2 linked regions of the Archangium violaceum genome follow. The protein of the gene in region 2 interacts with the protein of the main gene of each other region in a pairwise test. Links are inferred from orthologs where the notes say so. Each region holds a gene or a part of one and is shown on either strand. Other genes may lie near its edges.

What was found. Proteins that work in one complex are often made in the same cells at the same time.
Region 1: the proteins of priA (region 2) and JRI60_RS43245 interact in binary tests that used the Escherichia coli proteins (3 or more experiments, as listed by UniProt). The link is inferred for Archangium violaceum from one-to-one orthologs.

What each region holds. Positions count from the first base shown.
Region 1 is NZ_CP069396.1:10,872,024-10,875,345, forward strand. What follows is about bases 1-2,760. They hold JRI60_RS43245 (single-stranded DNA-binding protein), read right to left. Parts: upstream 1,760-2,760; coding sequence 1,241-1,759; downstream 1-1,240. Other genes in these bases: JRI60_RS43235 (Hsp33 family molecular chaperone HslO), read right to left, coding at 1-223; JRI60_RS43240 (succinate dehydrogenase), read left to right, coding at 445-1,110; dacB (D-alanyl-D-alanine carboxypeptidase/D-alanyl-D-alanine endopeptidase), read right to left, coding at 1,940-2,760. Outside these bases: more of dacB, read right to left, coding at 2,761-3,322. UniProt on the Escherichia coli protein: Plays an important role in DNA replication, recombination and repair. Binds to ssDNA and to an array of partner proteins to recruit them to their sites of action during DNA metabolism. Acts as a sliding platform that migrates on DNA via reptation.
Region 2 is NZ_CP069396.1:10,148,159-10,152,242, reverse strand. What follows is about bases 545-3,503. They hold priA (replication restart helicase PriA), read left to right. Parts: upstream 545-881; coding sequence 882-3,125; downstream 3,126-3,503. Other genes in these bases: JRI60_RS40415 (hypothetical protein), read left to right, coding at 3,143-3,503; JRI60_RS53805 (hypothetical protein), read left to right, coding at 545-760. Outside these bases: JRI60_RS40430 (hypothetical protein), read left to right, coding at 1-42; more of JRI60_RS53805, read left to right, coding at 68-544; more of JRI60_RS40415, read left to right, coding at 3,504-4,084.

The DNA of each region.
Region 1 (3,322 bases), 720 kb from region 2 along the record:
CCCGGAGCGGCCCGTCGCACTCGAGCTGCAGGTTGACGCGCGAGTCGCTCTTCTGCAGGGCGGCGAGCAGGGCGCCGGCGGTGAGGCCCTGCGCCATCAACGAGGCCGAGGCCGTCGCGGAGCGGTGCAGCTCGCGCGCCCGGCGAGCGAGCTCGCTGGCGGTGACGAGCACCACGCGCAGGTCGGTTTCCTTCAACAATCCACTGACGAGTTCATCGGCCATAGGTCGTGGAACTAGCGTGCCCACCCGCGCGCCGCTCGCCAATGACAATGAGCGCGAGGGCTCCCCCGTCCGGGGTCCGGGCGGAGGGGCCTCCTCGGAAGCATCGTCCTACCTAATACCTCCGTGTGCCCCGGCTGCCGTCCGCTGATGGAGGAAAGTGCTACCGCCGGGCGGGACCGGGCTATAACCCACTGTCCGTCCGTCCGTCTTCCGGAGTACCGATGAGCACCCACGCCGCAGCCGCCCCCGTCCAATCGCAGAAGACGCCGCTCCTCCAGTCCCGCCTGGGTTCGTTCCTCGCCGTGGTGCCGCTGAGCATCTGGGTGGTGAACCACCTGTGGGACAACCTCGCCGCCTGGCAGGGCGCCGAGGCCTGGCAGTCGGCGGTGACGCAGTACAAGCACCCGTACGCGCAGGCCGCCACGTTCCTGGTCGTCATCCTCCCGCTGCTGCTCCACACCGGGTGGGGCATCGTGAGGCTGCTGAGCTTCAAGCCGAACAACGCGGCCTACCCGTACTACGGCAACCTCAAGTACATCGTTCAGCGCGTGGCGGGCCTCGGCGTGCTCTTCTTCCTGGGCGCGCACATGTGGCTGGCCTTCCTGCACCCGCGGCTGGTGGAGGGTCACGCGGAGCCGTTCTCGGACATCGCGCGGGAGATGCACTTCCACGCGCCGACGATCATCGTCTACGTGCTGGGCGTGCTGGGCACGGCGTACCACATCGCCAACGGCCTGCAGGGCTTCGCCATGGGCTGGGGTCTGCTGGCCTCCGAGCGCTCCATGCGCCGTTTCGAGCCGTGGTCCATCGCCATCTTCCTGGTGCTGCTGGCCATGGGTTGGGGCGCCATCTTCGCGCTGTACAAGGCCGGCGCCGCCTACGGGTGAGCCCCTGTCCCCCTTCCTCCCTCTCCCCCTGGGAGAGGGTCGGGGTGAGGGTCTTCGCCGAAACAACCCCGCAACGACAACGGCCGCCCCGAACATCCGGGAGCGGCCGTTTCGCTTCCAGGCGGTCGGCCTAGAACGGGATGTCGTCGTCCCCGCCGCCGTTGCCGCCACCACCGCCGCCCATGCCGCCGCCGTCATCCATCGGAGGCGGGCCGTAGTCCTCGTAGCCACCGCCCTGCTGCTGGCCACCCCCGCGCTGCGAGTAGCCACCACCGCGGCCGCCACCACCACCGCCACCACCCGCGCCGGCGCCGTCACGGCCGCCGAGGAAGGTCACTCCGTTGGCCACCACCTCGGTGGTGTAGTTCTTGCGGCCTTCCTTGTCCGTCCACTCGCGCGTCTGCAGGCGACCCTCGACGTAGCACTGGCGGCCCTTCTTCAGGTACTCGCCGCAGAGCTCCGCGAGCTTCCCCCACACCACGATGCGGTGCCACTCCGTGCGCTCCTGCTTCTGGCCGTTCTTGTCGGTCCAGGTGTCGCTGGTCGCGATGCGGAAGTTGGCTACCGCCTGGCCGCCCGGGGTGAAACGCACCTCCGGGTCCGCGCCGAGATTGCCGATGAGGATGACCTTGTTGACTCCTCCAGCCATGACGCCTTCCTTTCTCTTCGAGGACCGACCCACCACGGGCCGGTCACATGCGTCCGATGCGGGAACAGAACCCGCATCGAGCTCGCCCTATAGCATACCGGGTGAGTCCCCACCTGAACAGGGATTCACCCGGTCATCCGTTGGCTGACAGGCGGACGAGCAGACAGCGGACCGAGCGCTTCACCCGCCCGGACGGGTCTCGGCGGTGCGCTCGGCGGGGCCGGGGCCCATGGGCACGGCGGCGGCCGGGGCCACCACCTGCGTGGGCACCAGCTGCTGGGGCTTGGGCGCCTTCTCCTCGGCCACCTTGCGCGACAGCGAGCCCTCCAGCGAGCGGGCGAACTCCACCAGCTTCGTGTCGGTGGAGCCCAGGCTCTTCTTCAGCGCCTTCCAGAAGGGGTGCTCCGCCTCGCCGGCCTGCACCAGCCCGCGCGCCAGCAGCGAGGTGGCCGCCTCGCGATCCTTCGCCGAGGCACCGCGCAGCGCCTGCACCAGTTCCTCCGGGGCCGTGCGCGCCACGGCGCCCAGACCCTCGACCATCTCCGACTCGGAGCCGACATCGCCCGAGGAGGCCCCGGACAGCTCGACGATGCGCGAGAGCGCCTCGGCGTTGCCGCTGGCGGCCAGCTCCACCATGCTGCCCAGCCCGGGCACCTCCACCGACAGCTCACGCGCCACCGAGCGCAGCCGGCCATACACCTCCGTACCGGCCGAGTAGCTGTCCAGCAGCGTGCGCACCCCGAGGTAGTCCTGCGGGTTGGACTGGTAGAGGCTCTCGGCCAGCACCGCGCGCACCGCGGGGTCCCTCTCGCTGCGCCACGCCGTGCGCAGGAAGCCGATGTTGCGCGGATCCCTCTGGCTGCCCAGTGCCAGGTACGTCTTCACCCGGCTGGTCACCTCGGCCAGGGGGCTGCTCGACTTCTCCTCGCTGGCGAGCTCCGCCACCGCGCGCCCGGGGCCCATCGTGGAGCCCATCGAGGCCACCGCCGCGCCCAGCGCGTCCAGCCCGCGCACCACCGGTCCGGAGCGGCCCGGGTAGTCGTTCACCATCATGGAGAAGATGAACTTCTCCCCACCGGCCGCCTGCACGTAGCCGCTGAGGGCCGACACGTTCTCCAGCGTGCCCGTCTTGGCGCGCAGCCGGCCCACGGCCTCGGTGCCATCGAAGCGGTAGCGCAGCGTGCCGTCCTTGCCGGCGATGCCCAGCGAGGACAGGTACTCGGGCGCCAGCGGGAAGCGCTCGTACATGTAGCGGAGGATCCGGTCCATCTGCGCGGCGGAGAAGCGGTTGGCGTCATTGAGGCCGCTGCCGTTCTTCATCACGTAGGTGCCGCGGGGGATGCCCACCTCGCGCGAGAGGAAGTCCTCCACCACGTCGATGCCCTTGGCGAAGGTGCCCGGCACCCCACGCGCCTCGGCGCCCATCGTCTTGAGGAGCGTCTCGGCGATGAAGTTGCTCGACACCTTGTTGAGGCGCTTGAGGATGACGTCGAAGGTCTCCGAGTGGGCCACGTACACCAGCCTGGCCTTCTGGGGCGTGACACCCGGCTTCACCTTGCCCTT
Region 2 (4,084 bases):
GCCCCCATGACGGTGACGCGCCGCTTCGAGCGGCCCGAGTAACGCGCGATTCGCGCGAGGTTCCCTCATGGGTTCTGAGCCCTCTGTCCCACCGCGCTTCTTCTACCTGGAAGAAGACGCCCACGGCTCCCGTTTCGATACCGATGCCAATACGGTCGAGCCCATCAACCTCGGAGAGGCCCCCCGTTGCTCGCGGTGCGGCGATCCTATCGGGATGCTGACGTGGCTGCCGCCCTATCGCGTCGATCTGGTGCTGCACGGTGAGGAACTTGGGGATTTCCTTCATCTTTCCGGGGATGACCTGCTTGTGTCCAAGCGGTTGGCCCAGGCCTTGCGCGACGAGGGCCTCACGGGACTCGAGGGCTTCCATCCAGTGGAGGTTATGCGGGTGCGCAGGAAGCGGCGAAGCCCCAAGCCATCAAATGTCCCTCAGTACTTCACCGTCAGGCCCTGCCTCGGTCGCGCGGCGGTGGACCTTTCGCGCAGCCGCATTCGTTACGGGAAGACTCCCACCTGTGAGGAGTGCCGCTGTGAGGGCATTGATGCCATTCACGGCTTCACCCTGGAGTCGGGCACCTGGCAGGGGGAGGACATCTTCCACCCCAGGGGGCTCCAGGGGGTCCTGACCGTGTCCGAGCGCTTCGAGCGCTTCGTGGCGCGGCACGGGTTCACCAACATGCGGCTGACGCTCAGCGAGGAGTACGTGTGGAACCCTCGGGGACCCCACCCGTTGACCACCACGAAACAGGGCTCCGCGTAAGACGTCCTTCTGCCTCCAGCACCCCCAGTGCATTCCCGGACATCGCGCGCGTCCACGGGGTGCACCGTGGCCAGAAAACTACCGGTGTCAGAGGCCGCCGCTACAGTGCTCCCCTGTCGCCTTGAGCCCCTCGAACCTCGCCTCCGTTGCCGTCGGCCGTCCTGTCCGGGGCGAGTTCACCTACGTCGTCCCCGACGGTCTCTCCGGCCGTCTGTCGCCGGGCCAGCGCATCCTCGTGCCCTTCGGCCGCAGCATGTCGCTCGGCTTCTTCCTCGGGCCCGCCACGCCTCCTCCCGAGAGCGAGAGCGTCAAGCTCAAGCCCATCATGAAGGTGCTGGAGGACTCGCCGTCCCTCCCTCCGGACCTCATCGCGCTCCTGCGTTTCGCCGCCGAGCACTACCGCTACCCGCTCGGTGAGGTCATCAAGAGCGCGCTTCCCCCCGGGCTCACCAAGGCCGAGGAGGAGAAGCAGGCGAAGCCCGACGTGCAGGAGTTCGCCGTGGCGCTCGTCCCCGAGGCGCCCGCCGTCCTCCGCCGCGCCCCCGCGCAGTCCGCCGCGCTCGCCTATCTCCTCGCGGTGGGCGGCCGCGCCCCCATCGAGGAGGTGGCCCATGCCATCCCCGGCGCCCGCGAGACGCTGCGCAAGCTGGTCGATCGTGGCTTCGTCCGCATCGAGGAGGAGGTCATCGCCCCGGGGGTGAAGGAGGGGCTCGCCCAGGGCCGTCCCGACCAGCTCACTCCCGAGCAGGCCGCCGCGGTGACGGAGCTCCACACCGCCGTTGACCTTGGCGGCTTCCAGCCCTTCCTCCTCCACGGTGTCACCGGCAGCGGCAAGACCGAGGTGTACCTGCGCGCCGTGGAGCGCGCGCTCGAGCACGGCAAGGGCAGCCTCGTGTTGGTACCCGAGATCGCCCTCACGCCCCAGCTCGTGGGCCGCTTCCGCAGCCGCTTCGGCGCCGACGTGGCCGTGCTGCACTCGGCCCTCAAGGACCGCGAGCGCCTCTTCCACTGGCAGGCCCTGCGCAAGGGCTCGGTGCGCATCGCCGTGGGCGTACGCTCGGCCGTGTTCGCCCCCGTGGAGAATCTCGGCCTCGTCGTGGTGGACGAGGAGCACGACCCCTCCTTCAAGCAGGAGGACAAGTTGCGCTACCAGGCGCGCGACCTGGCCGTGGTGCGCGCCAAGCAGGCCGGGGCCGTGGTGGTGCTCGGCTCGGCCACGCCCTCGCTCGAGACGCTGGAGAACACCCGCCGCGGCCGCTACCGCAAGCTGGAGCTCAAGAACCGCGTCGACGACCGGCCCATGCCCACCATCCAACTGGTGGACCTGCGCCAGGAGCGCCCCCGCGAGCCGCTCGCCCAGGAGGAGGCTCCCATCCTCTCCCCGCCGCTGCTCGACGCCATGGCGGAGACCATCGGCCGCGGCCAGCAGGTCATCCTCTTCCTCAACCGCCGCGGCCACAGCACCTTCCTCATCTGCGAGGTGTGCGGCACCTCGGTGAAGTGCTCCGAGTGTGACGTGTGCCTCACCTACCACCGCTCGCAGAACCGGCTGGTGTGTCACTACTGCGGCGTGGCCCACCCGGTGCCCGAGCACTGCCGCGAGTGCACCGGGCCCCTGCTCAAGATGGGCATCGGCACCGAGCGCGTGGAGGCCGAGGTCGCCGAGCGCATTCCCCAGGCCCGCGTGGCCCGGTTGGACCGGGACTCGGCCACCAGCGCCGAGCGCCTCACGGAGCTGCTCGCCTCCTTCGCCCGCCGGGAGATCGACGTCCTGGTGGGCACGCAGATGGTGGCCAAGGGGCACGACTTCCCCGGGGTGACGCTGGTGTGCGTGGTGATGGCGGACACCTCGCTGGCCATCCCCGACTTCCGCGCCTCCGAGCGCACCTTCCACCTCCTCACCCAGGTGGCCGGCCGCGCCGGGCGCGGGAAGGACCCGGGCCGGGTGCTGGTGCAGACCTACAACCCGGACGCCGAGCCCGTGAAGCGCATGCTCGCCCATGACTTCGACGGCTTCGCCGAGGGGGAGCTGGGGCGGCGCAAGGTGCTCGCCTGGCCGCCCTACACCCGGATGGCCGCCGTCCGCCTCGAGGGCGAGAGCGCCGAGCAGACCGCCAGCGTGGCCCGGTTGCTCGGGGACTTCATCGGCCGCAACATGCCCCCCGCCTCCTGGGGGGTGCGCCTGCTGGGGCCCGCCATCGCCCCCATCTCCCGCATCCGGGGCCGCACCCGGTGGCAGTTGCTGCTCAAGGCCCCTACCCATGCGGCGCTCGCCCCGCTGCTCGCCCGCCTGGAAGCGAAGCTGGTGGACATTCCGTCCGCCGTGCGTGTCACGATCGACGTGGATCCGGCGGCCATGCTGTAGACTCGCGCCCGCTTCCAATGGCCGAATCGGTCCTCCTCGTCCACGACGACATCGCCACCATCGCCACCGTGCGCCGGCTGCTCGCGCGCGAGGGCTATGAGGTCATCCTCGCCACCTCCGTGGCCGATGCCCTCATTGCCTTCGGCCATCACCTGCCCGCGCTCATCATCCTGGCGCCGAGCGTGGAGAGCGGGCGCGGCCCCCTCGTCCTGGAGGAGCTCGGGCAGCACCCGGACATGCGGCTGGCACGCGTGCTGCTGCTCGGCGAGCCCGTCCCCGGCAGCGCCGCCCCCGTGGCGCCCCTTCCCCTGGACGGCTCCGGCTTCGTGGAGCAGGTGGCCACCGTCATCCGCTCCCCCTCGGGCCCGGAGGCCTGGTACGCGGTGCGGGACGACGTGGAGGCGCCGGTGGAGGAGCCAGCCCCCGTGCGGTCCGGGCCTCCGGGGCTCGTCCAGAAGTCCTCCGCGCCCGTGCGCAACGCCGCCCTGGAGCACTCGCTCTTCGACGACCTGCCCAAGACGGACGAGGGGCGCAAGCTCCAGTCCACCCTCGATGCCGAGGACCTGTTCGCCCAGACGGAGCAGGCGGTGGTGGCCACCGTCCCGGCCACGCCGGACCCGGCTCCGGCGGAGCGCGCCGCGCCGAGGGCCTCGGCCCTGTCCGAGCCGGACCCTGGAGACGAGGCGGAGTCGCTCTTCGGGCAGACGGAGCAGGCGGTGGTCGTGTCGGGCCAGGTGCCGGTGGAGGCGCCTCGCGGGCCCGACGAGAAGGAGATGCTGCGCCTGGAGGATGAGGTCCGCCTCGAGGCCGCCGCCCGGCGCCGCCGCAAGCAGGAGGAGTCCTCGCTGCCCACCTCTTCCGCGGGGCTCTTCGCCCGGACCCCCGCCATGGGCTCGGCGATTCCCACCATCACGGCCGTGTCGCCGGGCGAGATGGGGCCCGTGACGGTCTCGGCTCCG